Regions from separate parts of the Serratia plymuthica genome, predicted to be linked through region 3. Evidence: predicted binding sites of a transcription regulator. Region 3 holds the regulator's gene; each other region holds the start of a gene.

The links. The regulator PhoB, encoded in region 3, activates phosphate uptake and scavenging genes when phosphate is short. The targets are predictions, from matches to a motif close to CTGTCATAAAACTGNCNNAT.
Region 1: pitA (inorganic phosphate transporter PitA) is a predicted target of PhoB. The motif match lies at 7,987-8,006, and genes of this name have one in related genera.
Region 2: phoA (alkaline phosphatase) is a predicted target of PhoB. The motif match lies at 2,936-2,955, and genes of this name have one in related genera.

Annotation. Positions count from the first base shown of each region.
Region 1 is NZ_CP068771.1:3,742,547-3,753,105, forward strand. Features, by position in the region: gene JK621_RS17425 (ABC transporter permease) at 1-545, opposite strand, end outside; gene JK621_RS17430 (sugar ABC transporter ATP-binding protein) at 538-2,037, opposite strand; gene JK621_RS17435 (autoinducer 2 ABC transporter substrate-binding protein) at 2,137-3,123, opposite strand; gene gdhA (NADP-specific glutamate dehydrogenase) at 3,464-4,807, opposite strand; gene uspA (universal stress protein UspA) at 5,004-5,450, opposite strand; gene uspB (universal stress protein UspB) at 6,068-6,403, shown strand; gene pitA (inorganic phosphate transporter PitA) at 6,479-7,981, opposite strand; gene JK621_RS17460 (NAD(P)/FAD-dependent oxidoreductase) at 8,343-9,548, shown strand; gene JK621_RS17465 (transcriptional regulator) at 9,751-10,559, opposite strand, start outside.
Region 2 is NZ_CP068771.1:1,303,220-1,313,778, reverse strand. Features, by position in the region: gene JK621_RS06300 (hypothetical protein) at 1-220, shown strand, start outside; gene JK621_RS06295 (AAA family ATPase) at 314-814, opposite strand; gene JK621_RS06290 (antibiotic biosynthesis monooxygenase family protein) at 1,011-1,358, opposite strand; gene JK621_RS06285 (ArsR/SmtB family transcription factor) at 1,433-2,116, shown strand; gene JK621_RS06280 (glutathione S-transferase N-terminal domain-containing protein) at 2,180-2,887, shown strand; gene phoA (alkaline phosphatase) at 3,027-4,454, shown strand; gene JK621_RS06270 (GNAT family N-acetyltransferase) at 4,605-5,165, shown strand; gene JK621_RS06265 (TetR/AcrR family transcriptional regulator) at 5,172-5,795, opposite strand; gene JK621_RS06260 (NAD(P)H-binding protein) at 5,892-6,731, shown strand; gene mqo (malate dehydrogenase (quinone)) at 7,167-8,744, shown strand; gene JK621_RS06250 (helix-turn-helix domain-containing protein) at 8,950-9,408, shown strand; gene JK621_RS06245 (fimbrial protein) at 9,470-10,510, opposite strand; gene JK621_RS06240 (fimbria/pilus outer membrane usher protein) at 10,507-10,559, opposite strand, start outside.
Region 3 is NZ_CP068771.1:806,693-817,251, reverse strand. Features, by position in the region: gene JK621_RS03850 (cobalamin-independent methionine synthase II family protein) at 1-515, opposite strand, end outside; gene JK621_RS03845 (PstS family phosphate ABC transporter substrate-binding protein) at 727-1,665, opposite strand; gene phoR (phosphate regulon sensor histidine kinase PhoR) at 1,682-2,998, opposite strand; gene phoB (phosphate response regulator transcription factor PhoB) at 3,023-3,712, opposite strand; gene sbcD (exonuclease subunit SbcD) at 3,937-5,169, shown strand; gene sbcC (exonuclease subunit SbcC) at 5,166-8,420, shown strand; gene eat (ethanolamine permease) at 8,683-10,050, shown strand; gene licT (BglG family transcription antiterminator LicT) at 10,325-10,559, shown strand, end outside.

The DNA of each region.
Region 1 (10,559 bases), 2.5 Mb from region 3:
ACCGCCAGCAGGCACAGCAGCGGCAGCGTCAGGCCGTAGTCGTAGCCATCGGCGCCCTGGAACGAGAACCAGTTGATACCGTCCATAAACCAGTCCGGGAACCCGTACAGCCAGGTGCCGTTGGTGGCGTATACCAGCAGGCCATAGAACAGGTTCAGGGTGGCGATGGTGATGATGATGGCCGGCACCTTCAGCCAGTACACCAGAAAACCGTTCACCAGCCCGAGCAACAGGCCGACGCCCATCGCCAGCACGAATGCCAAAGGGAAGCCGCCGCCGTGCTGAATAACCCAGGTAGCCATCACATACTGGGCGATGGCGGTGATGGCCGGGAACGAAATGTCGATGCCACCGGCAATCAGCACCACGAACAGGCCACAGGCGAGAATGCCGAGAATGGCGTAGCTGGTGGCGACGTCGGTCAGGTTGCCGAGCGTCAGAAATTCGCTGGTGCCGGCGCTCAGGCCAATGGCCAGCAGCAACACCAGCAGGCCCAGGTAAAACTCATGCCGGCCGGCCAGGCGGGCCAGTAATGACTTATCCATTCACCACCTCGGCGATCTGTTGTTCGGTGCTGTGGTGCGGCGAAAACTCGGCGATCAGTTCGCCTTTGCGCATCACCATCACCCGATGGCTGTTGTAATAGGCTTCCGGGATCTCGTCGCAGATCATCAACACCGCCATGCCGAGCTCGGCCAGATCTTTGGCGATCTGGTAGATCCCCTCTTTGTTGGCGATATCCACCCCGACGGTGGGCGAGTCGAGGATCAGGATCTTCGGCTGGGTCGCCACCCACTTGGCGATGGCGATACGTTGGGCGTTGCCGCCGGACAGGGTTTTGACCGGCAGAGCGCTGTCGGACACCTTGATGTTCAGGTCACGGATCAGCCGGTTGACCAGCGCGGTCGCCTTGGCGTGATCCAGCAACCCAAGCGGGGTATGCAGTTGATCGAACACCGTGACGATGGTGTTGTCGTAGATCGACTGTTCCATGATCAACCCCTGGGTCAGACGATCTTCCGACACGTAGCCGATGCCGTGGCGCACCGCTTCTCGGTTGTTGTGCAGCCGCACCGGTTGACCGTCGATTTTGATTTCACCGCTGTCCGGGCGCGTCATGCCGAACAGGCTGAGGCACAGCTCGGTGCGGCCTGCGCCGAGCAGCCCGACGATCGAGACTATTTCGCCGCCGCGCAGCGAAAGATTGATGTCCCGGTATTTGCCGTGCCGGCTGAGGTGGCAGACCTCGAGCAGCGGGGCGGTTTCGGCTGGCGGGCGTGCCGGCAGTTGGCTGTAGTGGAAGCGTTGGCCGGTCATCAGGAACGCCAGTTCGTGGCTGTCGAGCTGGCTTGCCGGGTAAGTGCCGACCAGCTTGCCGTCGCGCATCACGCTAATACGGTCGGCGACTTCCATCACCTCATCCAGGCGATGGCTGACAAACACCACGCAGATGCCCGCCGCTTTCAGCTCGTTGACCACCCGCAGCAGGCCGTTGACCTCCTGACGCGTCAGTGACGCGGTAGGCTCATCCATAATCACCAGCCGGGCATCGGCGGCAATGGCGCGGCAAATCGCCACCAGTTGGCGATCGGCAATCGACAGTTTTTCGACTTTTTTATCGGGATCGATATGCACCCCGACGCGGGCCATGGCGTCCAGCGCCGTCTGGCGCATTACCTGCTTGCGCACCCAGAAATGGCCGCCGGGCAGATAGCGATGAATGGCGATATTTTCCGCCACCGTCAGATTGGGGAATAACGACAGATCCTGATAAATCACCTGAATGCCGTAATGGCCGGAGAGCTGCGGCGTCAGGGAATGAAAGAGTTTGCCTTCCAGCGAAATATTGGCGCCTTTTTCCGGCTGATAAACGCCGGAAATAATTTTAATAATGGTACTTTTGCCGCAGCCATTTTGTCCGGCCAGGCAATGCACTTCGCCGATATTCAGCGTCAGGTTGATCTGGTCCAGTGCCAGCACGCCTGGAAATCTTTTACTGATATTTTCCAGGGTGATAAATGCGGTGGATGTGGTCATAGCGTTAACCTGTGCAGGTTTTTATTATCGTCGGGCGCGGTAGGCTGCGCGCCGACGTTATTTAATTACTTTCCCGGTGTGGCGCAATATTACTGAAGGCTAGAAGCCCAGCGATTTGGCATTATCTTTGGTGACTTCAAGAATTTTATTAAACCGAATCACTTTCTTATCCATATCGACGTCGGCTTTACCCAGCCCTTCGATCGACAAATCTTTGGTCACTTCCTTGCCCTGCAACAGTTGGTCGGCCACCGTCACCAGCGCATAGCCGGCGTCTTTCGGGTCCCACAGCAGCACTTTCTTGATATCCCCGCGCATCAGGTAAGGGGCTGCCTGCGCCGGCATGGCGATGCCGACCACGGCAATCTTGTCCTTGGCGCGCTTCTTGGCGACCGCCTGGCCGGCACCGATCGGGCCGAGGGAGCCAAAACCGATAATGCCTTTCATCTGCGGATAGGTTTTCATCAAATCCAGCGTGGTGGCGTAGGATTTATCGATGCTTTCCGCTACCGGCAGGCGCGAAGTGACTTCGAACATGTCCGGATATTTGGCTTTCTGGTATTTGATGGCGGAATCGGCCCAGGCGTTGTGCAGCGGCACGGTCAGCGAGCCGACGTAAATGGCGTAGCCACCTTTGCCGCCCATGTCTTTCGCCAGCTCGTCAACGTTGGCTTGCGCGTACTTCTCGCTGTCGATGGTTTCGATGTCCCACTGGCCGATCTGCTGGTCCGGGGATTCATGGGTCAGTACCACGATGCCTTTCTCGCGCGCTTTTTTCAGCACCGGTTCCAGCACTTTGGCGTCGTTTGGCACCACGATGATGGCGTTAACGTTTTTGGCGATCAGGTCTTCAATCACTTTGACCTGTGCGGCCGGGTCTGGCGTGGAAGGCCCGGTTTGGTAAGCGTTGACGTCGAGCTTTTTGGCCGCGTCGTTTACGCCCACTTCCATACGGTTGAACCAGGGAATGCCGGTCACTTTGGCAACCACGGCGATCTCGTACTTTTCAGCGGCAAAAGCAGGTGTTGTCGATAACATGCACGCAGAAACCACACATGCATTTAATAATGCGAGGTTAAATTTCATTTCGCTGTACCTTTTTTATCTGTAGGGGTGGCTGTTTTTCCACCAGTGCAGATTACAAAGGAATGGAAGGGGGGACGTAACCGAAGTTGGGGAAATGTGATCCACGCACATTGAAGTAAAATTATGGCGGTTTTAATGTTAATTAAATGTTTAATAATCTTTCGGTGGTAATATTACTACGTGAAATCATCATTTATTTAACAAAATAAACCATATTTATTTACATATGTGCAACTTTGTGGGTGTGGGAATGGCGTTTTGGGGCGATAAAAATGCCGGCAGGCGAGCCCGGCATTGAAGCATTTAACGGGGGTGTGAGCAAGATCACCTTAAGGGCGGGTTACAGCACACCCTGTGCCAGCATGGCGTCGGCAACCTTGACGAACCCGGCGATATTGGCGCCATGCACATAGTGAGTTTGCTTCCCTTCACCGCCGTATTCGACGCAGGCTTGGTGGATATCCGCCATGATATGTTGTAAACGTACATCCACTTTTTCTGCCCGCCAGCTGATGCGTGCGGCATTCTGCGCCATCTCCAGCCCGGAAGTGGCCACGCCGCCGGCGTTGGCGGCTTTGCCGGGGGCAAACAGCACGCCGGCATCCAGGAACGCATCGGTAGCCTGAATGGTGGTAGGCATATTGGCGCCCTCGGCCACAGCTTTAACCCCGTTGCGGATCAGCAACTGTGCGGCTGCCAAATCCAGTTCGTTTTGGGTCGCGCACGGCAGTGCGATATCCACAGGTACGCTCCACGGCTGCTGGCCGGCCAGGTAGGTCAGGCCGCGCTCACGGGCGTAGTCTTCCACCCGGCCGTAACGCTGATTCTTGATTTCCGCCAGATGAGCCAGCTTCTCGGTGGTGAAACCGGCCTCATCGACCACGGTGCCGCCCGAGTCAGACGCGGTGATCACGCGCGCGTCCAGCTCCAGCGCCTTCTCGATGGCGTACTGCGCCACATTGCCCGAGCCGGAAACGGCGACCCGCATTCCCTCAAAGCCCAGCCCGTGGCGTTGCAGCATGGCGTCGGTGAAATAGACCAGCCCATAGCCGGTGGCTTCGGGCCGGATCAGGCTGCCGCCGAACGACAGCCCTTTGCCGGTAAACACGCAGGCGGTGTTGTTGGACAGTTTTTTCATCATGCCGGTCATAAAGCCGACTTCACGGCCGCCAACGCCGATATCCCCGGCGGGCACATCGGTATCCGGGCCAAGATGACGGTACAGTTCGGTCATCAGCGACTGGCAGAACCGCATGATCTCCGCCTGGCTTTTGCCCTTTGGATCGAAATCCGATCCGCCTTTACCGCCGCCCATGGGTAAGGTGGTCAGCGCATTTTTGAAGGTCTGCTCGAAGCCGAGGAATTTCAGAATCGATAAATTTACCGACGGATGAAAACGCATGCCGCCTTTATACGGCCCGATGGCGGAATTGAACTGCACGCGCCAGGCGCGGTTAACCTGCACCTGGCCGCGATCGTCCACCCAACTGACGCGGAACTGGATGGCACGCTCCGGCTCCACCAACCGCTCCAGCAACGCATGTTCGCGATAGCGCGGGTTGCGTTCGATAAACGGCCACAGCGAAGTGAACACTTCTCTTACCGCCTGCAAATATTCGGGCTGGTGAGGATTATGGCGTTGTAGCGAGGACAAAAACGATTCTACCGAGACGGCATTTTCCATGGATAGCTCCTTTTAGCATTAATGTTCCCCCATTGTTTTTATAAATATTGGTATGGATAAAGTGTGGGGGATGATGTTGTGTCTTTAGCGACTATATCACTGGAGGGCGGTTGATTATCAAGCGATTAGTGATGACGGCAGAACGAAAAACGCCCGCGGCGGCGGGCGTGGGCAAGCTATGTTTGTGGGGGCTTACTTAATTTGCGTCTTTTTCTTCTTCATCACGCAGCGGCACAATCAGCATGTCGATATGAACGGTGTTGATCAACTGGCGCGCAGAGGACATCAGCTTGCTCCAGAAATCCTGGTGGTGGCCGCACAGCACCAGGTCCATATCGTATTTCTTGATGGCATCGACCAGCACCTGCGCCAAATCGCCGCTGCCGCTCAGGGTTTCGGTGATCGGATAACCGGCATTTTGCGAAAGCTCGGTCAGCGCGTGGTGGGTTTCCTCGGAGATACGCTTTTGCATATCGCCGAGATTAACGTCGATCAGGCCGGTATACAGGTCGGAATAGTTAACATCTACGTGGATCAGGGAAACTTTGGCGTTGTACGGCCGCGCCATAGATACGGCTTTTTCCACCAGAATTTTGCTCTCTGGGGACAGGTCTACCGCAATCAGAATGTGTTTGTAAGCCATGAGAATACTCCTTCCATATAATGCCGATTAAAGGGTTAGCAGGCATTTCAGCGTACCAGCCTGGCGCTTTAGGTTTACCTGCATTTTATCATTCAGATAACACAATGATATGTTGGGGCGATCACAGTGTGCCGCATCAGAAAATCTCTTCATCTCTACCCTTGCCAGTTTTACACCCGCCGGGCTGAAAATCCTATCATTACTGGGGTTATTGGCGGTTTGATCGTTTGAAACATAAGCGTTCTTAAACAGAGTATAGCCTCAAATGCCCTTCCGGCCGTGGAAAAGACCGGGAGTGGCGGGCAGGGGCGGTTATTGCTTATAACCCATCGATGGGTGACAAATAGCCAGATTGCGGTAAATTTTATCTACTGCTCAGGCCAGTTTGCGTTTCATTCACCTACAATAATGAATATGGGCCTCACCCTTTCTTCTCTGAGTCGGTCCGCGCTACGGGTACTTTACCTGGCGACGGTTTGTTTCAGAGGCTGTGGGTTATGCGCGGCCCGAGCGGTAAAAGGGGATCGGAGCGGTAGGCTCCCGCAGTAATGGGCATCGAGGTAGGGCAGTTGGACCCGGCGGAGCGCCGCGGATAACAACGCCTTGAGGGGGCAATCATGATCAGTACCGTCGCGCTGTTTTGGGCTTTGTGTGTGGTGTGTGTGGTAAACATGGTGCGGTATTACTCTTCTCTGCGTGCGCTGCTGGTGGTGTTGCGCGGCTGCGATCCGCTGTTGTACCAATACGTCGATGGCGGCGGTTTCTTTACGGCCCACGGTCAGCCGAGCAAGCAGTTGCGGCTGGTGCGCTACATTTTCTCGCAGCGCTACGTCGAGCATCACGATCCGGAGTTTATTCGCCGTTGTGAGCGGGTGCGCGGGCAGTTTATGCTGACTTCCGCCCTGTGCGGGCTGGTGGTCGTCAGCCTGCTGGCGCTGATGATCTGGTATTAAACCGGGCGGTTTCCCTCAGCTACGGGCAAAAAAAAGGCGGCCACAACGGGCCGCCTTTCTCATGGAACAAGCTGCTTAGATAACCTTAAGCGCCAGCCAGTACAGTGAACCGGAAAGCAGAATCGAAATCGGCAGGGTCAGTAACCAGGCCAACAGGATGTTCTTCACGGTTTTGCTCTGTACGCCGCCGCCGTCCACGATCATCGTCCCGGCTACCGCCGAAGAGAGTACGTGGGTGGTGGAAACCGGCATACCGGTGTAGCTGGCCACGCCGATCGACAAGGCCGCGGTCATCTGAGCCGACACGCCCTGAGCGTAGGTCATGCCCTTCTTACCGATTTTCTCGCCGATGGTGGTGGCAACGCGCTTCCAGCCAACCATGGTGCCGAGTGACAGCGCCAGAGCAACCGCAACGATGATCCACAGCGGTGCATACTCAACGGTTTGCAGCAGATCCTGACGCAGGTTCTTCAGGAAACGCTGGTCCGCGGCGGAGGTTTCCGGCAGTTTGGCGACCTTGTCTGCGGTATCCGTTACGCACATCAGCAGGCGACGCAGATGGCTGCGCTGTTCTACCGTCAGTTGATCGTAACTTTGCAGATTGTTCAGCAGGCCCTGCGTCAGCTCAATCGCCGGCATGGCGCGGGAACTGTCACAGTGGAACTCGGTCGGCTTATTCGGCGAAACCTCATCCTCCGGGCTTGGCACCAGCGGCGTCAGGGACACCACGTGTGACAGGGCATCGCCGTGCTGCTGGTAATATTGCTGCAAGTGGGTCACGGCATCGCGCGTACGGGTGATGTCATAACCGGTTGCATTCATATTGACCACGAAACCGGCCGGCGCAACGCCGATCAGCACCAGCATGATAAGGCCGATGCCTTTCTGGCCGTCGTTGGCGCCGTGCGAGAAGCTGACGCCGATAGCCGACAGGATCAGTGCGATACGGGTCCAGAACGGCGGCTTGCGTTTGCCGTCGACCTTTTCGCGTTCCGCAGGGGTCATGTGGATACGCTGGCGTTTCTTGTTGCCGCTCCAATAGCGGCGCAAGGCAAACACCATCAGCCCGGCGACCATCATGCCGACCAGCGGCGAGATGAGCAATGACAGGAAAATACCGATCATTTTCGGGACGTTAAGCGCATCCACCACCGAGGTGTGGGTCATCAGTGCATTGGTTAAACCAACACCGATAATTGCGCCAATCAGCGTATGGGAACTGGAGGCCGGCAGACCGAAATACCAGGTGCCGAGGTTCCAGATAATCGCCGCCAGCAGCATGGAGAAGACCATGGCTAATCCGTGCGCTGAACTGACGTTCAACAACAGATCGGTAGGCAACAGGTGAACAATGGCGTAAGCAACACTCAAACCACCGAGCATAACGCCAAGAAAGTTGAACAAGCCCGCCATCACGACCGCAAGTTGCGAGCGCATGGCACGGGTATAGATTACTGTAGCGACCGCATTGGCCGTATCATGAAAGCCGTTGATGGCTTCATAAAACAACACGAACAACAATGCGAGAATTAACATCAGGCCGGTATGGAAATCCAGGCCTGCGAACAAATGCAGCATAAGCGTTACGCCAGTTTGTGGACATGAACGCCGCGCATTATCCGTGACAACCGGGGCCGGGGAAAAGGAAAATATGACGTTTTTTTGATTTGGATATGACGAAACGATGGCGCTGGCATGACAAAGATATGAAATATCAGAACCTTATGCTGATAAGCGTGCTGTAATATTTTCTTACTATGGCGTTGACGGCGTCATGGCTTTACAATCTGCCGCCGTAAAGTTGTCGGTTACCGGTAGCGAAACGGCGTAATATGGCGGCCTTTTGTCGCGATTGTGGTTTTTTACACCCAAAATAATTGGCGTTGCAGCAAGGCAGTTGCAGCTTCAGGTATGAAGGGATATTCAGAAAGAGGCGCAGGTGGAACAGTTTGATGTCGTGGTAATAGGTGCGGGCGCAGCGGGTATGTTTTGCGCCGCGCAGGCGGGGCAACTCGGTTGTCGGGTGCTGCTGCTCGATAACGGCAAAAAACCGGGACGCAAAATCCTGATGTCCGGCGGTGGACGCTGTAACTTTACTAATATGTACACCGAACCGGCCGCCTACCTGTCGAACAACCCGCATTTCTGTAAATCGGCGCTGGCGCGCTATACCCAGTGGGATTTTATCGATCTGATTAACCGCTACGGCATCGCCTACCACGAGAAAACGCTGGGGCAGCTGTTTTGCGATGACTCGGCGCAGCAGGTGGTCGAGCTGCTGGTTAAAGAGTGCGAACTGGGCCAGGTGACGACGCGCCTGCGCAGTGAAGTGCTGGGCGTGGAAAAAACCGAAGGCGGTTTCGAACTGGCGCTCAACGGTGAGAAAGTGAGTGCTCGCTCACTTGTGGTGGCCAGCGGCGGGCTTTCCATGCCGGGGTTGGGCGCGTCGCCGTTCGGCTATAAGCTGGCGGAGCAATTTGGCCTCAAGGTGTTGCCGACTCGCGCCGCGCTGGTGCCTTTTACCCTGCATAAACCGCTGCTGGAACACCTGCAAACGCTGTCCGGCGTCTCTGTGCCGGCGGTGATCACCGCCGAAAACGGCGTCAGCTTCCGCGAAAGCATTCTGTTTACCCATCGCGGCCTGTCCGGCCCGGCGGTATTGCAGCTTTCCAGCTACTGGCAGCCCGGTGAGTTTGTGAGCGTTAACTTACTTCCTGCGCTTGATCTGGCGGGCTTCCTCAATGAACAACGCCAGGCTCACCCTAATCAAAGCCTGAAGAATACTCTTGCGCTGCACTTGCCGAAACGCCTGGTGGAGTGCCTGCAGACGCTGGGGCAATTGCCGGAAGCCACGCTGAAACAGTTAAACCCGACGCAGCAGGCTGCATTGGTGGAAACATTACAAAACTGGCGTGTACAGCCCAATGGCACCGAAGGCTACCGCACGGCGGAAGTGACACTCGGCGGTGTAGATACCAAAGAACTCTCTTCCAAGACCATGGAAGCTGCCAAGGTGCCAGGTTTGTACTTTATCGGTGAAGTGGTGGATGTGACAGGGTGGCTGGGCGGTTATAACTTCCAGTGGGCCTGGAGCTCGGCCTGGGCTTGCGCTCAGGCGCTGGCGGCGCAGGGGCAGCAAGGCTGATTGTTACTCCGCAGCCGGTAGGTATTGGCATCATGCCGTTAATGAATGGCGCGGAGTATCTACTGCCCCCGTGGCGTCGTCGCCGACACCAACTTCCGCAGTCATACTCATCGGGCCGGTGACAAGCGATCCGCAGGCGCAGGGGGTCGGGAGGATGCTGTGAGGCCCGGGGGTATCAGAAGGTTTCGGTCAGCGAGCGATTTCAGGGCACCAATGTTCGGCCCAGAGTGACTATTTCACACCACTGCTTTTTATAGTTCCACCTTGGATTGTCCATTCCCAGGGAGTAAATCATCTTTACGCCTTTTTGATTGCATAATTCTTTTGCCAACTTGATGTTCATATACATAAGAACACTCCCTGTGCTGAGGCTCGCATAGGTTTGGTCAACGCCACCATTATGGCAATCAAAGAAAATCCACTCCCTGCATTCTGCTTTAAATACCAGGTCGTAAGCGCAAGGCTTGCCATTTATCAACAATACATAACCAAATAGCAGGTGGCGTAATTTACTAAAGACCGCCAACAGGGCTTCCTCAGAATAACACTCTAATGTATCCCCCCATCTTTTTTTGAAAAGCGAGATATAAATATCAGACAGCTCCCTATCGGAAAAATTGTCAATTGACAAGCATTCCCCACCGCTACTTATGAATTTATCAAACTCCGCTAATCTTTTTTTATGCGTTTTTTTGGAAAAATCATCTTTGACCAGGCATGTCTTTCTTTTTAACTTTTCCCAATGAATGCAGTTATAAAAATCCCCTTTATGATAAGAAGATAACTGTTTGGTTTTAAAAGGCATAACAATCTTGCCGCTGCCTTTTTTAATCGGAATGATGATGTCGTCAAAAGAAAAGGGATATCCACTTACCTTAAGCGAAAGATTACCCTTTAGAGAAAAGGCCGCAGATATAACCGAGCCTTTTTTCGTGTAACGATAGAATTCAGGAAAAACAAGCCGCTGACTCAAGAAGTCCAGCACGTCAGGGTGAGTACATACACTTCCCC
Region 2 (10,559 bases), 500 kb from region 3:
CGCTTTGGCCGGTGCCGGCATTATTGCGCCGCTGCCGTTGCTGCGCCCCGCGTTGTGCCTCATCACGTTTATCTATCTGTTGCGCGGCGTTGCCGGCCCCCTGGCGTTGCGCAATACCGGCCGCAGTCACGGATTCATCGTCATAAGTTCGTTGATTTGTCTCTGCCTGGGCCTGGTTCATCTGCTGGGGCTTGCGCAGCGTTGGAACGCGTTGGCATAGCTTTCCGTTAACGCGGGAATAACACCCGCTCTGCACCGCAGAGCGGGTCGCTGTCGATAGCGCGTTTGAAACCACATCGCTCAAACGGCTGGCTCAGGCATGATCGGCGTATCTGACCACGGTCAGCCGCTCTTCCTCAGCAGGGGAAACAAAGTAGCGGGTAAGCAGATCGAAGGTGTCTTCGCTTAGCACGAAAGGATGATCGCCCTGCTCGTTTCTCAGTTTTATCCGGCTCTTGCATTGCACATCGCTGACGTCCAGAAAATGCAGACAATGGCCAACACCGGCGGCGTCCGCCAATTGTCTGGCCCAAAGACGGCTTACCGGCGTGTTCATCGGAAAATCGAGCACCACCGACAGCCCATGACGCAGCAGCTGTACGATGTGTTCACTCAACGCCTGCCGCAGCCGGGCCGAATAGCGGACGTAATCCTGCAACCCGGCCATCTGTTGTTCATACAGCGTCGCCAGCCAGCTGTCCTCAACAATCAACAGCGTGTGTGGCTGCTGCGACAAGCGGTTTGCCAACGTTGACTTGCCTGAGCCGGCTTTGCCGCACATCAGATGTAAAACAGCCTGGGGGTGATTTTCCATGACGTCCTCCTGGGTGATGGCCAGCAGGAGGAGAGATTGCCCCGCCTTACTGGCGGGTTTTGGCTTGAAAGAGACGCGCTATCCCACCACTCTGAGAATGGTGATAATAATCTGCGCGAATACAAGCCGGTTTTTGTTCATCCACTATCAATAGAATAAAATCGGGAGTGCTGTCAACGGCAAAACCGGCTTTGCATCAATCTGCGTGATAGCCGCAGCTGTCCTGCGGCACTTGATCGCGCTGCTCCAAACCATAGTCGCGCACCACCTCAGCTACCCGCAGGCGATACTGCGCCAGCACATCATGGCGGCCACGCGCCTGCGCAGCCCGGTGCTGCTCGAGATTGCGCCACTGTTTTACCGCCTCCTCATCCCGCCAGAAGGACAGCGACAGTAACCGCTGCGGATCGGCCAGGCTTTGAAAGCGTTCGATGGAGATAAATCCGTCAATCTCCGCCAACAGCGGCTTTAGCTCTGCCGCCAGCTTAAGATAGGTTTCGCGCTGCCCGTCGGCGGCCTGCAGTTCAAAAATAACGGCAATCATAGGAAACTCCTGTCAGGAAGATTGCCCCTATCCTGACGCTGGACCTACAGCCATACTTCGCCTAATCTCGAATTATGAATGACATCGATATTGAAGATCGCCTGGCGGCACTGACCGCCGCTATCGCCGACCGCACTCGTGCGCGCATGTTGTGCCTGCTGATGGACGGGCGCGCCTATACCGCCACCGAGCTCAGCGCCGCCGTGGACGTCGCCGCCTCTACCGCCAGCGGGCATTTGGCGCGCTTGCAGGAACAGAGGTTGATCGCCTGCGTCAAACAGGGGCGCTATCGCTATTTCCGCCTGGCGGGGCAGCCGGTGGCCGATGCGCTGGAAACGCTGATGGCACTGGCCGGCGTCGAACGGCCGACGGTGAAAAGCACGGCCCCCACCTCGCTGCAATTCGCCCGTACCTGCTACGATCATATGGCCGGTGAAGTGGCGGTAAGACTGCATGACCGTTTGCATCAGTTGGCCTGGCTGGCGGGCGATGAAGACTACCGGCTGAGCGACGCGGGGCGGACGGCCCTGACGCGGTTGGGCGTCGACTGCACGCCTGCGCCTTCACGACGGCGCTTCGCCTGCGGCTGCCTGGACTGGAGCGAGCGCAAGGCTCACCTTGGCGGCGCACTTGGCGCAGCGGTGCTGAACGCTTTTATCGCGCGCGGCTGGATAAGGCGCCGGCTCGATAGCCGCGAGCTGCAGCTCACCGCCGCCGGCAAGAATGCGCTGAAAGCACATTTTGACCTCACGGTTTAACCCCGCAACACGTTAGCTTTGGTGCAATACTCAATAGGCAAACCGTCAACCCGAGGACTCTTCATGCTCGATCAAACCCAATTCCCCATCACCAAATTGTGGCCGGCACAGCACCCGGAACGGCTGCAGCTTTACTCGCTGCCAACGCCTAACGGCGTAAAAGTCTCCATCATGCTGGAGGAAATCGGCCTGCCGTATGAAGCGCATCTGATCGATATCGGCAAGAATGAAACCTGGACGCCGGAATTTCTGTCGCTGAACCCGAACGGTAAAATCCCGTCGATTATCGATCCCGATGGCCCAGGCGGCAAGCCGCTGCCGCTGTTCGAATCCGGCGCCATTCTGCTGTATCTGGCGGAGAAAAGCGGTCAATTCCTGCCGCAGGATCCTGCGCAGAGCTACGAAACCATCCAGTGGGTATTTTTCCAGATGGCCGCGGTCGGCCCGATGTTCGGCCAGCTCGGCTTCTTCCACCGCTTCGCCGGGCGTGAATACGAAGATAAACGCCCGCTGGAGCGTTATAAAAATGAATCCAAACGCCTGCTCGGCGTGCTGGAAAGCCGCCTCGAAGGCCGCGACTGGATCATGGGCGAGGACTACACCATCGCCGACATTTCGCTGCTGGGCTGGGTGCGCAACCTGATCGGTTTCTACGAGGCGCGCGAACTGGTGGAATTCGACAGTTTCCCACGGGTGGGGCAGTGGCTGGAGCGCGGTTTGGCGCGCCCGGCAGTACAACGCGGCCTGAATATTCCCGCGCGTAACGAATAATTTATTGCCTGGGATAGCCGCCGGCTATCCCATTTTCGCCCCCGCTTATCGTCATAAAAATGTCACACCTCTGCACTACTCTCCCTGCGTAACAAAATGATGCTATTTATGTTTTATTATTACGACAAGGAGCTTTCCCATGCTGCAGCCCGTTTCTTTGATCGCCGGCGCCGTGTTATCCGCCCTGCTTTGTTCCACCGCCTTCGCCGATGAAACACCGGCCAATACCGTCGGTTTTTCCGAGCGCGCGGCGCGCGGTAACATCGCGGAGCCGGGCGGCGCACGCCGTCTGAGCGGCGATCAAACCGCCGCGCTGAAAGCCTCGCTGTCTGACAAAACGGTCAAAAACGTGATTTTGCTGATCGGCGACGGCATGGGCGATTCCGAAATCACCTCGGCGCGCAACTACGCAGAAGGCGCGGGCGGCTATTTCAAAGGCATTGACGCCCTGCCGCTGACCGGCCAATACACCCATTACTCGCTGGACAAGAAAACCCACAAACCGGATTACGTGACGGATTCCGCCGCCTCGGCGACCGCATGGTCAACCGGCGTAAAAACCTATAACGGCGCGCTGGGCGTTGACGTCAACGGCAAGGACCAGCCGACGCTGCTGGAAATCGCCAAGGCGGCGGGTAAAGCCACCGGCAACGTCTCCACCGCCGAGCTGCAGGACGCCACGCCGGCCGCTCAGGTTTCGCATGTCACCTCTCGCAAATGTTACGGCCCGGAAGAAACCAGCGAAAAATGCGCCACCAACGCGCTGGAGAATGGCGGCCGTGGCTCGATCACCGAGCAATTGCTCAAAACCCGCGCCGACGTCTCGCTGGGCGGTGGAGCGAAATCCTTTAATCAGCTGGCGAAAAGCGGCGAATGGCAGGGAAAATCATTGAAAGACCAGGCAACCGCACTGGGTTATCAGTGGGTGGAAAACCTCGACGGCCTGAATGCCATCAGCGTAGCCAATCAGCAAAAACCGCTGCTCGGGCTGTTTGCCGCCGGCAATATGCCGGTGCGCTGGCAGGGCCCGAAAGCCTCGCATCACGGTAATATCGACCAACCGGCGGTCACCTGCGAGAACAACCCGGCACGTACGGCCGACATTCCGACGCTGGCGGCAATGACCGAAAAAGCGATAGACCTGCTGAAAAACCAGCAGAACGGTTTCTTCTTGCAGGTGGAAGGCGCATCGATCGACAAGCAGGACCATGAGGCCAACCCGTGCGGCCAGTTCGGCGAGACGGTCGATCTGGATGAAGCGGTACAGAAAGCGCTGGCCTTCGCCCGCGCCGACGGCAACACCCTGGTGATCGTCACCGCCGACCACGCCCACTCCAGCCAGATTATTGCCGTCGATGCCAAAGCCCCAGGCCTGACGCAAACGCTGACCACCAAAGATGGTGCGCCAATGACCATCAGCTATGGCAATTCGGAAGAAGGCTCTCAGGGACACACCGGCACCCAGTTGCGCGTTGCCGCCTACGGTCCGCATGCCGCCAACATCGTGGGCCTGACCGATCAGACCGACCTGTTCTACACCATGCGTGACGCCATGGCGATTAAGTAAGTTGGTTGCCAGGTAGCTCGCGCTGTCCCTTCTCCTCCTGAATATCAGGGGGAGAAGCGGCTCTAACAGGTTAAAAATGATCGATTAACGGCTATATTCCCCCTTGCGTCTTCACTTCGCGCCAACGCGCCCAGATGAAAGGATGAACCCTTGAAGTTGATTAGCCTGCCATTGACCACCGAACGCCTGCGGCTACGCCGCTTTACCCTTGCCGATCTCGGCGCCTACGCGGCTTATCACCGCCTGCCGGAGGTTTATCGCTATCTGTACGCCCCCACGCCGAGCGACGCTCAGCTGGAAGCGCTGCTTGCCCAGGCGGTGGCTTCGCGCTTCAGTGAGGATGGCGATATTTTTTATTGTGCGGTCACCTTGCGAGACAGCGGGGAACTGATCGGCGAAGTACTGCTGAAACTGGCCAACCGCGCGGCATTGCAAGGAGAGATCGGTTATATCTTCAACCCGGCCTACGCCGGTAAAGGCTATGCCGCAGAGGCGGTGCGTGCGGTGCTCGATCGCGGGTTCGGCGAAGTAGGTTGCCACCGCATCTTTGCCCGGCTCGATGCCGCCAATCAGGGCTCGATCGGCGTGGTCGAGCGGCTGGGCCTGCGCAAAGAGGCGCACCTGCGGCAAAACGACCGTTTCAACGGCGAATGGGGCGACGAGTTTATTTACGCCTTATTGAACGAAGAGTGGCAGCGCAGGCTGCCGTAGCGCGTTCTAGGCATCTGCCAGCACCTTCGCCGCCATTTGCTTATAGCTCTCCACCAGTTCGCGGCCCTCGTCGGGGCCGGTACTGACCGCCAGGCGCATCGTCGCTTCCCCCAGGTGCATCAGCAGAAAAGCGGCATTTTCAACCGCAACGGGATCCGCCTGCGGCCGCAAGCGCCGTATCGCCGCCGCCAGCAATGCACCGTTCAACCTGCTTTCCGCCACCTCTTCTTCGCGCAGCGTTTTGTTGGCCTGCGTCGCCGCCCAGATATCCCGCATGACGGGTTCGGCCATAAACAGGGCATAATATTCGTCAATCAGGCAGCCAAAAGCCTCGATCAGTCGAGGAAAGTCTTGTACCTGAGTTAAACACTGCTCAATGCATTCGCGCGCTTCCTGGTTATAACGCTGTGCCAGCACGCGCACGATAGCGGTCTTGTCCGGAAAGTACTGATACAGCGCCCCAATGGAAATACCGGCATTTTGCGCCACTTCGCTCATGCGCATCGCATCGCTGCCCTGCTGGGCTATCAGCGCGGTGGCGCAATCCAGGATCAGCGCCACCTTCTCGCGGCTCCGCGTCTGGCTGGGTTTACGCCGCAACGCGGGCGGATTTTTTTGCTTGTCATTCATCAGCATCGTCCTTTGAACCAAAAACTACCTTGACAATAATACGAGGGTTTATCATATTTACAAAACATGAGCATTACTCACATTTGGAGACGAACGATGGACAACAGCGATAAGACCTCACCGATACTGGTTTTAGGGGCTACCGGTAAAACCGGCAGCCGTGTAGCGGCACGTTTGCAACAGCAAGGCGTGGCCGTACGCCCCGGCCATCGTGGCGCCGCCATTCCTTTTGACTGGGAAGACAGCGGCAGCTGGCAACCGGCCTTACAGGATGTGAAAAAGGTGTATCTCAGTTTCCAGCCCGACCTGGCGGTGCCGGGCGCCATCGACACCATTGAACGTTTTTGCCGACAGGCGGCCACGGGTGGCGTGCAAAAGATCGTATTGCTCAGCGGGCGCGGAGAAGACGAAGCACGCCAGGCAGAGGAAGTGGTAGCGCGTAGCGGCGCGGACTGGACGATATTGCGCGCCAGCTGGTTTATGCAAAATTTCAGCGAAAGCTTTATTCTCGATGAGCTGCTGAACGGCACGGTTTATTTGCCGCCGGGCGAAATTCCAGAACCCTTTATTGATGCCGATGATATCGCCGACGCCGCAGTCGCCGCTCTCACCCAACCCGGCCACAGCAAGAGAGTATATGAGCTAACCGGCCCGCGACTGATGACGTTTGAACAAGCCATTAGCGAAATTGCCGCCGCCAGCGGACGCGAGATTCTCTATCGGCAGGTGCCGATAGCCGATTATGTCGGTTATCTGCGCGAAGCGCAGTTGCCGGAGGAGATGGTCAACCTGCTGGAGTATTTATTCAGTACGGTACTGGATGGGCGCAACGCGTCACTGACCGACGACGTTCAACGCAGCCTTGGGCGCCCGGCGCGTGATTTCGGCGCCTATGCCGCCGACACCGCAACCCGCGGTATTTGGCAGCCGCGCTAATCGGATGCCGGCCGCCAAAACGGCGGCCATTTTCTTTTTGTTACCGGCTACCCTTTGCAATTCATCGCTAAATATTGTGTGATAATGAAATATCGTTTAAATCAACGGCAATTAAACCCTGCTAATTTAACGGTTATATTTAACCCGCAATAATAAATGAATTATTCCTGCCCATATTTCTCTTTTTTTAGTTACAAAAGTAGTTTTTAACATTCTTGCAAACAATAATATCCCCTCAGTAACCTGAGTTGAACAATCCGCCTCCAGGCAGCCTGTAATAATCCACTTTTCGTTAAAGAAAACTATTAACAAAAAGACATTATCACTGCAATTCGGCTCATGTCTGGCGGTCTGTTTTGGCTTATTTCCAGGGTAACTCCCGATAAATTCTTTCACCTGCAATGAGTAGAATTTACACATAAGAGATTTGATTTAATGAGAAAATTACTCGTCCTGATCTTCTGTCTGAATCTGTTCGGCGTCACGCAACAGGCTGCGGCAGAAGAGAATAAGACCGTCGATGTGGTACTGATTGGCGGCGGCATCATGAGCGCCACCCTGGGGACTTATCTGCATGAGTTGGAGCCGAACTGGTCCATCGACATGTATGAACGCATGAACGGCGTTGCGGAAGAAAGTTCCAACGGCTGGAATAATGCCGGTACCGGCCACTCCGCTTTCGCCGAAATGAACTACACCCCGGAGAAAGAAGACGGCACCATTGATATCAGCAAAGCCGTGGTGGTTAACGAGTCTTTTGAAATTTCTCGTCAGTTCTGGTCTTATCAGGTAAAAAATAACGTCCTGAAAGATCCAAAATCCTTTATTAACAGCGTACCGCACATGAGCTTTGTCTGGGGTGACGATAACGTCAATTTCCTGCGCAAACGCTATGCGGCGCTGCAGCACAGCACCCTGTTCCGCGGGATGGAATACTCCGAAGACCCTAACCAGATTAAACAGTGGGCGCCGCTGGTGATGAACGGCCGCGATCCGGCGCAGAAAATTGCCGCGACCCGCATGCCGTTGGGTACCGACGTCAACTTTGGCGTGATCACCCATCAACTGGTGGATACGCTGACCAAAAATCCTAACTTCAAGCTGAACCTGAGCCATGAAGTGCGCGATATCAAACGCAACGCCGACAACACCTGGCGCGTGACCGTGGCCGATCTGAACCGTGACGGTAAAGAAACCACCGTTAACGCCAAATTCGTGTTTATCGGGGCAGGCGGCGCCTCTTTGACGCTGCTGCAGAAATCCGGCATTCCTGAAGCCGACGGCTACGGCGGTTTCCCGGTCGGCGGCCAGTTCCTGGTGACCAGCAATCCGGAAGTGGCGAATCAGCATCTGGCCAAGGTTTACGGTCTGGCCAGCGTAGGTTCGCCGCCAATGTCGGTTCCGCATCTGGACACCCGCATGCTGGATGGCAAGCGCGTCGTACTGTTCGGGCCGTTCGCCACCTTCTCCAGCAAGTTCCTGAAAAACGGTTCGCTGTTCGATCTGCTGCACTCTCTGAGCACCTCTAACCTGTTGCCGATGACCCACGTCGGGCTGGATAACTTCGATCTGGTGAAATACCTGGTTGGCCAGTTGATGATGAACGACGATGACCGTTTCGCTGCGCTGAAAGAGTACTTCCCTGAAGCCAAACAGGCCGACTGGAAGCTGTGGACCGCCGGACAACGCGTGCAGATCATCAAGAAAGATGATGAGAAAGGCGGCGTGTTGCAGTTCGGCACCGAAGTGGTCAGCTCCGAGGACGGCAGCATCGCCGCCCTGCTCGGCGCATCGCCGGGCGCCTCTACCGCTGCGCCAATCATGCTGCACCTGATGGAAAAAGTGTTCAAAGATAAAGTGGCGACGCCGGAATGGCAGAGCAAGCTGAAAGAGATCATTCCATCCTATGGTCACAAGCTGAACGGCGATATTGAAATGACCAACAAGATCCGCGGCTATACCAGCAGCGTCTTGCAGTTGGACTATATCGAAGTGAAGCCGGAAACTGACTGATCCGACGTTTGTTTCCCCTGCCATCAAGGCCGCCTCGCGCGGCCTTTTTTGTTTCCCCGCGGCGGTAAAAGCACGTTTAGCCACCTTTAGCCCGCCAGTTAACACTTGCGTAACCCGATTCAGCGGCCTATTATCAAAGAACTGGCTTGGATAATTACTCTTACCTACTGTGACCTGAATGCCGTACCGCGGGAGAACTTAAACAATGGATCGCGTCAATATCATTCACGATTTGCTGAACTGGATTGAAACTCACCTGGATCAACCGCTGCTGTTGGACAACGTGGCGGCGAAGTCAGGCTACTCTAAATGGCACCTGCAAAGGATGTTCCGCAGCACCACCGGCCATGCGCTGGGCAGCTATATCCGCGAGCGCCGCCTGTCACAGGCCGCGCAGGCGCTGCGTTCGACCCCACGCCCTATTCTCGACATCGCCCTGCAGTTCCATTTTGATTCCCAACCGTCATTTTCACGCGCGTTTAAAAAACAGTTCGGCAAAACGCCGGCGGTGTATCGCCGCACTACGCGCTGGGACGTGGTGGAAATGCGCCCGCAACCCATCGCGCCGCTGAACGGGCACCGGCACGAGTCGCCGGGCGTACATTTATGGTATGCGGGGAAATGCGTGGACAGCGCCTGCACTCATTGGATGGGCCTGCGCTGAGACGGCTAAACAACAAAAAGCCAATGGGCAACCCCATTGGCTTTTTTAATGCCCGCAATACTCAGTTGTATTCGATGGTAAAGGTTGCGGTCGACTTGATATTACCGCCTTTGATCGTGTTACCGGTGCGATAGTAACGGGCTTTCAGCGGCAGGGTCAGGGTGTTGGCCTGGTTTGGCACGGTGCGGCCGGCATTGACCACATCGCCATTCTTGATAGGTTGCGTCGTGGTGCCCGTCAACAGCTGCACGGCAACGCCGGAAGCCGTATTGGCGCCCGGCTGCGATTTGATCACGCCTGGCGCATTGGAGGTATCCTGATCGTAATTGAAACGCACATTCACAATCCCCTGCCCGGCACTGCCCGGCAGCAGATCTTCGCCGATGCCGCCAACGCAATTAATGTTGATATCAAAGGCTTTTTCACCCTGAGTTGAGCCGACGCCGCCAAAAGAGGCTGCCGTGACGCTATCCAGATTGACCACCTTGTCCTTTGAACCACTGTCGACGTTACAGGTTGAGGTGACAATCGTCAGGCTGTTGGCGTCGACAATCGATTGCAGCAATGGCAACCCAGGACCGGTACCGTCCATGTAGTAGTTGGTATAGAGCCCGGTAGTCAGTTGGCCGGTGCCTGTCTGAGCCGCAGTTTTCACGATATCGATCTTGAAGTAACCGCCGTTCAGGTTAACGGTCGTGTTCCCGCCCAGCCGCAAGGTATGCGGGTAAAAGGTACTGATCGATCCGGCTTCACGATACAAACGGATACCAATTCCCGGAATATTGGTGCTCCAGACGTTGGCAAGCGTAGAGCGGCTCCCCTGCAATATCTGGCCGATGGCGCTACCGCCACTGCTGCTGCAACGACCGATACCGTTCACGGCATTAATCGGGAACTGGCCGGTGGTCAGGGTATCACCGACCTGGCTGCCAGGCGTGACCAGCACGCGCCCGAGCCTCATATTGATCACCTGAGCCTTGTAACCGTTGGTGACCGTACAGCTGGCGTAAGCGCTCTGACCGGCGGCCATCAACAAGCCGAACAGCGCCAACCGTTGGGCCGCCGTTTTGTTCAGCGAAAGAACCCGCGTTAATTTCATCATTTGCAACTCGCCTCAATAATTTCGTAGTCAGTATTGCCCTGCGCTTTCG
Region 3 (10,559 bases):
TAGGTCTGCGCCAAATCGTCAAAATAGGCTTTCAGATCCGGGTAAACCTGGCTGTCGATCGCCTTGCGCCCGCCGCGGAAGTGCAGCACGCTCGGGCTGGGAATGGTCATTTTCGGCACCGCATCGCCGGCCGTCGCCTTCAGGAAACGAAAATCCGCCAGCATCGGGTGCTGGGGGTTAAAACCCAATTTGCCGACCACCTTGATGCTGCGCGCCCGGGTTTGCACGCCGTTGAACTGGATCCCCTGCTCCGCATCATAACCTTCCACGCCGTCCAGCCCTTCCAGGAAGTCGAAATGCCACCACGCGCGGCGGAATTCGCCGTCCGTCACCACCGCCAAACCGAGGTCTTTCTGTTTTGCCACCGCCAGACGAATCTGCTCGTCCTCAACCGCCCGCAGCCGGGCGGCATCGATTTCACCCTGCTGGAATTGCTGGCGAGCGGTTTTCAGCGCCGCAGGGCGCAACAGACTGCCGACAACGTCAGCGTGAAAAGCATGGTTGCAATCGCACATATTTAAACTCCCGGTGACAGGCAAAGGATCGGGCCTCTTTGCTTCAATGATTGACAGTGTGAACTATTACGTCAGGTTATAATGGACATCCAGACGTCTAAACACTTATTGAGAGGCATCCTGTCATGCCGATTGCCGGGCGGCAATGGAAGAATTTTCATTGGCGTTGAGAGAAATTCATGTTGGACGCCGTGCAACGTCCGGAGGCAGGTTATTTCAGGCCCAGCGCCAGGCGGGTTTTACGCAGCGTGTCGGGTGGCAACGGCAAGTAACCGTCATGGCTGACCCGTTTTTGCCCGTCATCGGACAAGACGCGATCGAGAAAGGCGGCGGTCAGCGGCTCCAGCGGTTGGTCGGGAGCCTTGTTGATGTAAATGTACAGGTAGCGCGACAACGGATAGCTGCCGTTGCGCACGTTGGTATCATTGGGGAAAACATAGTTTTCGCCCGACTCAGCCAGCGGCAGCAGGCGCACGCCGCTGGCGCGAAAGCCGATGCTGGCATAGCCAATGCTGTTCAGCGAACCGGCCACCGCCTGCACCACCGAGGCCGAACCGGGCAGCTCATTGACCCGCGGCATAAAGTCGCCGCCGCACAGCGCGCGCAGTTTGAAGTAGCCGTAGGTGCCGGAGGCGGAATTTCGCCCGAAACGCTGCAGATCGCGCTGTTGCCAATTGCCGGTCAGCCCCAGTTCACCCCAACGCGTCAGCGGCCGGCTTTCGCCGCAGCGCCTAGTGGCGGAGAAAATGCGATCGAGCTGCTGCAGGTTCAGGCCACGCAACGGATTGTCCTGATGCACCAGCACCACCAGCGCATCTACCGCGACCGGCACGGCCAGCGGCGCATAGCCATAGCGATGTTCGAACGCCGACACTTCCGCCGCCTTCATCGGCCTGCTCATTGGCCCAAGCTGCGCCGCCCCCGCCGCCAACGCGGTAGGTGCGGTTGAAGAACCGGCGGCCTGGATCTGCAGATTGACGTTAGGGTAGTGCTGACTGAAGTCCTGCGCCCACAGCGCCATCAGGTTCGCCAGCGTATCTGAGCCGACGCTCGACAGGTTGCCGGACAGCATCCCGTCCGGCTGCGCCAGTGCGCCGCGGCTCGCCAGCAGCGCCAGGCACAGCAACAACCATCGGGTAATTCGGATCATGCCAGCCTCTCGCGCGTTAATTTTTCACCGCATTCTCTGATAAAGCTGCAGGAACAATCAACCGGTTAGGCAAGGTAAAGATGAAACGGGTGCCGATCCCCTGCTCGCTGAGGATCTCCAGCCGCGCATCGTGGTGGCTGAGCGCATGCTTGACGATCGCCAACCCCAGCCCGCTGCCGCCGGTCTGGCGTGAACGGGCTTTATCGACGCGGTAGAAACGCTCGGTCAGGCGCGGAATATGTTCGGCGGCGATGCCCGGCCCGTTGTCGCTGACCTGGAACTGCGCGCCGTTTGGCGTCTGTTGCCAGCTCACCTCAATATTGGTGCCCTTCGGCGTATGATTGACGGCGTTATACACCAGATTCGACACAGCGCTGCGCAGTTGGTCATCGTTGCCGAACACCTTGAGCTGCTCATTCACCCGGAAGCTAATCTCGTGGTTGCCGCCACTCAGCGACTGCGCCTCACGCTGCAACACCCGCAGCATCAGCGGAATATCGACCCGCTCGTTCATATCGACGTTAGGTGCCGCCTCAATGCGCGACAGCGTCAGCAGCTGTTTGACCAGCCCGTCCATGCGCCGGGTCTGCTCCTGCATGGTCCCCAACGCCTTGCCGCGCAGCGAGCCGTCCAGCTCCTCGTCGCTCATCATCTCCAGGTAGCCCTGCAATACCGTCAGCGGGGTACGCAGCTCATGGCTGACGTTGGCGAAGAAGTTGCGGCGCGCGCCTTCCAGCTGGCGCATTTGGGTGACGTCGCGCGCCACCATCAACAGTTGCCCTTCCGAATAGGGCATCACGCGGAACTCGACGTAGTGCTCGTTATTGAGTTGCAGCGTCAGCGGCCGGGTGAACTCCTGCCGTTGCAGATAGTGGCTGAACTCCGGGTAACGCAGCAGGTTAAGGATGTGTTGGCCGTTGTCTTCCGGCCAACGGAATCCCAGCAGATGTTGCGCCAGCCCATTGCACCAGAAGATATTGCCTTCAACGGTGGTCATCACCACCGCATCGGGCAGCGATTCCGCGCCGCTGCGAAAGCGTTTGATCAACAACGCCAGTTCACGACGACGACGACGGTTGCGCTGCTGCATCTGGTACAGGCCGTAAAACAGCGGTTCCCAGCTCCAGCGCCCGGGCGGCGGCGTCATGCTGCGATCGACCCACAACCAGTGGGAAAGTTTGAGTTGGTTGTAGAAATTCCATACCAGCGCCGCCAGCACGGCGGCCAGCAGCAGCCAGGGCAGATAGCCGAAAATCAGCCCCAGCAACAAGGCAGGTAAACAGAAAAGAGCCAGCTCCAGGGCCAGCCTCTTCCAGGAAAGGCGTTCTAGCACAGCATATTCTCCAGCGCGACGCGATCAGTAACGCGTTGAGAATCGGTAGCCGGTGCCCCGAACGGTTTGAACCATTTTGTCATGACCAGTGGTCTCTAACGCCTTACGGAGCCGGCGGATATGCACGTCAACGGTGCGGTCTTCCACATAAACGTTAGTGCCCCAAACGTGATTAAGCAACTGTTCGCGGCTATAAACACGTTCCGGATGGGTCATAAAGAAATGCAGCAGTTTGAACTCGGTCGGCCCCATATCCAGCGCCTGTTCATTAGCCATTACGCGGTGTGACGAAGGGTCCAGGCTCAGCCCTTGCATTTCAATCACTTCTTCCACCGCCATCGGTGAAATGCGGCGCATTACCGCCTTGATGCGCGCCACCAGCTCTTTCGGCGAGAACGGCTTGGTAATGTAATCGTCCGCACCCACTTCCAGACCGCGCACCCGGTCTTCTTCTTCACCGCGCGCCGTCAGCATCATCACCGGAATATCGCGGGTCAGCGCCTCGCGCTTCATGTGTTTGATAAACTGGATACCGGAACCGCCGGGTAACATCCAGTCGAGCAACACCAAATCAGGGAACGGCTCAGACAGGCGCGTCACGGCGCTGTCATAATCCTCGGCTTCCAACGGTTGGTAACCATTCTGTTCCAACACAAAGCACACCATCTCACGGATCGGCGCTTCGTCTTCCACCACCAGTATGCGTCTTGCCATCGTCAATCCTGCCAATGTGTTAGCGATCACAGTTGATTGCGGGCGCCATTATGCGTCAGTTTTGTGACACTTTTATGAAAAAAACAGCCTGTTATAGCCAGTAAGCATAGCGATTATTTCCAGCTTCAAAGAAAAATCATTCAGTTGTCATAATCATTGCGTCACGACAGGAGAGTCTGCCCCCTTTATAATCACCGCCATCAGCTTATCGCCCCGGGAGTGTCATGCGCCTGATCCACACCTCTGACTGGCATCTTGGCCAGTACTTTTTCACCAAAAGCCGCGCCGCCGAGCACCAGGCTTTTTTACGCTGGCTGATCGAGCAAATAGAGCAGCAACGAGTGGATGCGCTGATCGTCGCCGGGGATCTGTTCGACACCGGCTCGCCGCCAAGCTATGCCCGCGAGCTGTATAACCGCTTTGTGGTCGAGCTGCAGCGCACCGGTTGCCAGCTGGTGGTGCTGGGCGGTAACCACGACTCCGTGGCAACCCTGAATGAATCGCGTGAATTGCTTTCCTGCCTGAATACGACCGTGATCGCCAACGCGCAGACTGAAATCGAACAGCAAATCCTGGTCCTGAACCAACGCGACGGCCAACCGGGTGCGGTGCTGTGCGCCATCCCGTTCCTGCGCCCGCGTGACCTGCTCACCAGCCGCGCCGGCGAATCGGGTGGGCAAAAACAGCAGGCGCTGCAAGAGGCGATTGCGGAACACTACCGGCAGCTTTACCAGGCAGCCTGCGCGCGTCGCGACGCGCTCGGTCTGGCGCTGCCTATCGTTGCCACCGGCCACCTGACCACCGTGGGGGTTACCACCTCCGATTCGGTGCGCGATATTTACATCGGCACGCTGGATGCCTTCCCGGCGCAGGCGTTTCCGCCGGCCGATTACATTGCGTTGGGGCATATTCACCGGGCGCAAAACGTCGCCAAATCCGAGCATATCCGCTACAGCGGTTCGCCTATCCCGCTCAGTTTCGATGAGCTGGGCAAACCCAAAAGCGTGTTTATGGTGGATTTCGCCGAAGGCGCCCTGCAACAGGTCACCGCACTGGATATCCCCAGTTTCCAACCGATGCAACTCATCAAGGGCGATTTGGCGCAGATCGAACAACAATTGCGGCAGTTCGCCGATTATCGGGGGGAACTGCCGGTGTGGCTGGATATCGAAGTGGCCACGCAAGACTATCTCAGCGACATTCAACGCCGTATCCAGCTGCTGGCGGATCAACTGCCGGTGGAGGTGGTATTGCTGCGCCGCAGTAAAGAGCAGCGCCGCCAGGCCATTGAACAGCAGGACAAGGAAACGCTCAATGAACTGAGCGTCGATGAGGTCTTCGAGCGGCGGCTGGCGCAAGAGACGGAAATCACAGAGCCCCGCCAACAGCGGATGCGCCAAATGTTCCATCAGGTGGTCGAGGCCGTACGGCACAACGACGAGGAGCCGACCCAATGAAAATCCTGAGCCTGCGGCTGAAAAACCTCAATTCATTGCAGGGCGAGTGGAAGATCGATTTCACCGCTGAGCCTTTTGCCAGCAATGGGCTGTTCGCCATCACCGGGCCAACCGGCGCGGGCAAAACCACCCTGCTGGATGCCATCTGTCTGGCGCTGTACCACCAGACACCGCGCCTTAACGTGACGCCCAGCCAAAATGAGCTGATGACGCGCCACACCGCCGAATCGCTGGCGGAGGTCGAATTTGAGGTCAAGGGCGTCGGCTACCGCGCCTTCTGGAGCCAGCGCCGCGCCAAAAACGCGCCGGACGGCAACCTGCAAGCGCCAAAGGTGGAACTGGCACTGCGTGAAGACGGTAAAATCCTGGCGGATAAAGTCCGCGACAAGCTGGATTTGACCGCCGCAATCACCGGGCTGGATTTCGGCCGCTTCACCAAATCGATGATGCTGTCTCAGGGGCAATTCGCCGCCTTCCTCAATGCCGATGCCAATGACCGGGCCGAACTGCTGGAAGAGCTGACCGGCACCGAGATTTACGGCCAGCTTTCCGAACGGGTTTTCGAGCAGCACAAACAGGCTAAAGCCGATCTGGACGCCTTGCATCAACGCGCCAGCGGCATTGAACTGCTGAATGACGAACAGCGTCAGCAACTGGAGAACCAGTTGGTTGAGCTGAGCGCGCAGGAAACCGCCCTCAGCGAGCAGGCCCGGCAACAGCAACAGGCACTGAACTGGCTGCAACAGTGGCAGCAAACGCAGCACCGGCAGCAGGAATACCAACGCCAGTTGGCCGTCGTGCAACAGGAGCTGGCGGCGGCCGAACCGCAGTTGCAGCAGTTGGCGCGCAGCGAACCGGCGGAGAAATTGCGGCCGCTGCATAACGATCGTCACCGCTGCCGCAGCGAGCAGCAGGCGCTGCAACAGCAGATCGCCCAAATGGCGCAGCAGCAGGAGCATCAGCTTGCGCAGATGGCGCCATTGCAGCAGGCGGTGGAAAAAGCGCGCGCCGAGCAGCAGGCGCAGGCCGAACGCCAGCAGACTCAGCAGCGGCTGATCGACGAGCAGGTCGTCCCGCTCGACCACCAGATTGCCCAGTTGCAAAAAACGCAGACGGAATTGCAGCAGGCGTGCGACAACGCCGCCCGCCAGTGCCATCAGCAGAAAACGGATCTGGAGCAGTTAAACGTTCAACGCAGCCAACTGACCGCGCAGGCCGGGCAGCATCAGGAGACGCTTAACGGCCTTACCGCAGCGCTGATGGCACGGCAACAACAGCAAAATGCGCTGGAAGCGCAGTCACCGCTGGCGGCGCTGCGCCAGCGTCAGGCCGCGTTGGCCGAACTGCGCCCGGCACGCCAGCAACTGTTCACCCTCTCCTCGCTGTTCCGCCAAACCAATGAGCGGCTCGAACAACAGCGCAAAGAGTTTACCGCCCGTCAGGCACAGCTTGGCGAACATGAGCAACAACTGGAAGAAACGCGGCGGCACTACAAGCAGCAAAAAGCGCATCAGTTGGACGTGGAAAAAGCCCTTGAGCTGGAAAAGCGCATCGTCAGCCTGGAAGCCGAGCGCGCGCTGTTGCAAAGCGGCGAGCCCTGCCCGCTGTGCGGCTCCGCCAGCCATCCGGCCGTTGAGCAATATCAGGCGGTAAAACCCTCCGAGACGGCATTGCGCCTGGCGGAAATGCGCGTCAAAACCGAGGCGCTGTACACTCAGGGCACCGAACTGCGCACCCGTTGCGAAAGCCTGAAGGAACAGCAACAGCGCCAACAACAGCAAATAGCGCAGGACGAGCAGCAACTCGCCGCCCAGCGCCAACAGTGGCAAAGCCTCAGCGCGCCGCTGGCGTTTGATTTCGATCTGCACGATGCCGAGCGCCTGAGCCAGTGGCTGAATGCCTGCGACAACGAAGAACGCCAGGGCCAGCAATGGCTGGCGCAGCACGAACAGGCAGCACAGGCGGTACAGCAGGCGAAAGATGCGCTGGCCGAACTGCAGGCACGGCAGCAGCAAGCACAACAGCAACACGCGTTGCTGGACGAACGCTTTACCCTGCTGGAAAAAAACCACGCCGACGCGCAGTTGCAACAACAGCGTCTGCAACAGCAGTGGCAAGAGGGCGAGAAAACCCTCGGCGAACACCGCGCGCAGCGGCTGGCGCTGTTTGGCGAACAACACATTCCGCAGGTGCGCGAACAGCTGCGTGCCCAACAGGCCGCCTGCGAGCAGGCCAGCCATCAGGCGGCGGAACAATGGCAGAAAGCTCAGGAGCAGCGCGATCGCCTGGCCGGCCAGCTTGCCGGCTTGCAACAACAGCAGCAACGGCTGAGCGAGAGGTTGCAACAGGCAGAACAAACCTGGCTGGAAGCACTGGCCGCCAGCGAATTCAGCGACGAAGCCGCATTCAGCGCCGCGCTGTTGGATGACGCACAACGCCGGCAATTGCAGCAGCATAAAGAACGGTTGCACCAGCGGCAGGTGGAGGCCAGCGCCCTGCTGGCACAAGCGGTTCAGACGCTGGAACAACAGTGGCAACAGCGCCCGGAGGAGGTGGATGAAGCCCAGACCGACGCACAAGCCCTGAGCCAGAGCCTGGAGGTGCTTGCGCAGCAGTTGAAAACCTTGCAATTGCGCCAGGGCGAAGTGCGCAACCAAGTGGAAAGCGACGCCGCACGCCGCCTCAATCAGCAATCGCTGTTTGAGCAAATCAGCCAGAGCCAGCAGCAGTACGATGACTGGAGCTACCTCAATCAGCTGATCGGCTCCAAAGAAGGCGATAAATTCCGCAAGTTTGCCCAGGGGCTGACGCTGGATCATCTGGTATACCTGGCCAATAATCAGCTTGGGCGGCTGCATGGGCGCTACCTGTTGCAACGCAAAACCAGCGATGCGCTGGAACTGCAGGTGGTGGATACCTGGCAGGCGGACGCGCTGCGTGACACCCGTACCCTGTCCGGCGGCGAAAGTTTCCTGGTCAGTCTGGCATTGGCGCTGGCGTTGTCTGACCTGGTCAGCCACAAAACCAGCATCGACTCGCTGTTCCTCGACGAAGGCTTCGGCACGCTGGATGCGGAAACCCTGGATACCGCGCTGGACGCGCTCGACAGCCTGAATGCCTCCGGTAAAACCATCGGCGTGATCAGCCATGTCGAAGCGATGAAAGAACGCATACCGGTGCAGATTAAGGTGAAAAAGGTCAACGGACTGGGGATCAGCCGGCTGGAACCGCAGTTTCGGCTGGAAAGCTAGGTCGGCAGTTGCCGCCACCGGCGCGGACCTATGCCAAACCATCTCCCCTTGGCGGTCAAGAAATCACCAGAAAAGCGCATGCTCGCCCCCTGACTGCTCACTTTTGGTGCGCGGTCAGGCGGTGGACTTCTCGGTTTGATTAGTAGCCGTTAGCGGCTCACCCGCGCGGGCGGACAGGCATTGTCATGGCATAAAACCTGCAACGTTGTGGCTGGATACCTTCTTTATCAGCGCAGGCGGTTTTTTCGAGCGGGAGAACGACATGACAATGCAACTTAAACCTACCCTGGGCACCCTGCATCTTTGGGGTATTGCCGTCGGGCTGGTGATTTCCGGGGAATATTTTGGCTGGAGCTATGGCTGGGGTGTGGCGGGGACGCTCGGTTTCCTGATCACTACCCTGATAGTGGCGACCATGTACGGCTGTTTTATCTTCAGCTTTACCGAGCTGACCACCGCAATCCCTCACGCAGGCGGGCCTTTCGCCTATAGCCGCCGCGCCTTTGGCGAAACCGGTGGCCTGATCGCCGGGCTGGCGACGCTGGTGGAATTCGTGTTCGCGCCACCGGCGATTGCCATGGCGATCGGGGCTTACCTCAACGTGCAATACCCGGCGCTCAACCCCAAGTGGGCGGCGGTGGGTGCCTACGCCATTTTTATGACGCTGAATATCCTCGGCGTGAAGCTGGCGGCGCTGTTCGAACTTTGCGTCACCGTGCTGGCGGTCTTTGAGCTGCTGGTGTTTATGGGCGTAGTGGCGCCCGGCTTTAGCTTCAGCAACTTCGTGCTCAACGGCTGGGCGGGCAGCGATCATTTCGGCAGCGCGGCGCTGTCCGGTATCTTCGCCGCCATTCCGTTTGCCATCTGGTTTTTCCTGGCCATCGAGGGTGCGGCAATGGCGGCGGAAGAAGCCAAGGATCCGAAACGCACCATTCCGCGCGCCTACATTTCCGGCATTCTGACGCTGGTGGTATTGGCGCTGGGTGTGATGCTGCTGGCAGGCGGCGCAGGCGACTGGAGCAAACTGTCGAACATCAACGATCCGTTGCCGCAGGCGATGAAAATGGTGGTCGGCGAGAACTCCGGCTGGATGCACATGCTGGTATGGATTGGCCTGTTTGGATTGGTGGCCAGCTTCCACGGCATTATTCTCGGCTATTCGCGCCAGTTCTTCGCGCTGGCGCGCGCCGGTTACCTGCCGACTTCGCTGGCCAAGCTGTCGCGCTTCCAGACGCCGCACCGGGCGATCCTGGCCGGCGGCGTGATCGGCATCGCCGCGATCTTCAGCGACAGCTGGATCAACCTGCAGGGCATGAGCCTTACTGCCGCCATGATCACCATGGCCGTCTTCGGTGCCATTGTGATGTACCTGATGAGCATGCTCAGCCTGTTCAAACTGCGCCGCATTGCGCCGGAGCTGGAACGCAGCTTCATGGCGCCCGGCTATCCGCTGGTGCCGGCCATCGCGCTGGTGCTGGCGTTGGTGTGCCTGATCGCCATGCTGTGGTTTAACCCGGTGATCGGCGGGGTGTTTATCGCCCTGATGGCCTGCGGTTATCTCTATTTCCTGCTGACCAAAACCCAGCGCCGCAACGCACCGCAGGATCTGATGCTGTCCGGCAGCGACTGAGAAGTGTGACCGCGGTGGCACTCCCCGGCAAAAAGCGTTGAGGCGCCGCTGACAAGGGTTATGATGCTGCTGATAACAGGATTGCTACTGTATACCTAAGAATTTCAAGCTGTAGCCTTGCCCGATGACTCGGACTCATGCAGGTGCGGCATGCAGCCCCCGGCCGGTTCAGGGGAAGAGAAATATTCGAATACAGGCAAAACCTGACGCATGGGATCGCTCCCGTGCGTCAGGTTTTTTCGTTTTCAGCGCGCTGAAACAGCAGGGAACAACCATGAAAATCGCAAAAATACTTAATAATAACGCGGTGATTACCTTGGACGACCGTCAGGAAGAAACGGTGGTGATGGGTCGCGGCATCGGTTTTAAAAAGAAGGTCGGCGATCTGCTGGATGAGAGTCTGATCGAGAAGATCTTCACTCCGAATGGCGGTGAGATGGGCGAACGCTACAAAGAGCTGCTGGCGGAGATCCCGCTGGCCTGCGTGACCACCGCAGACAAAATCATCA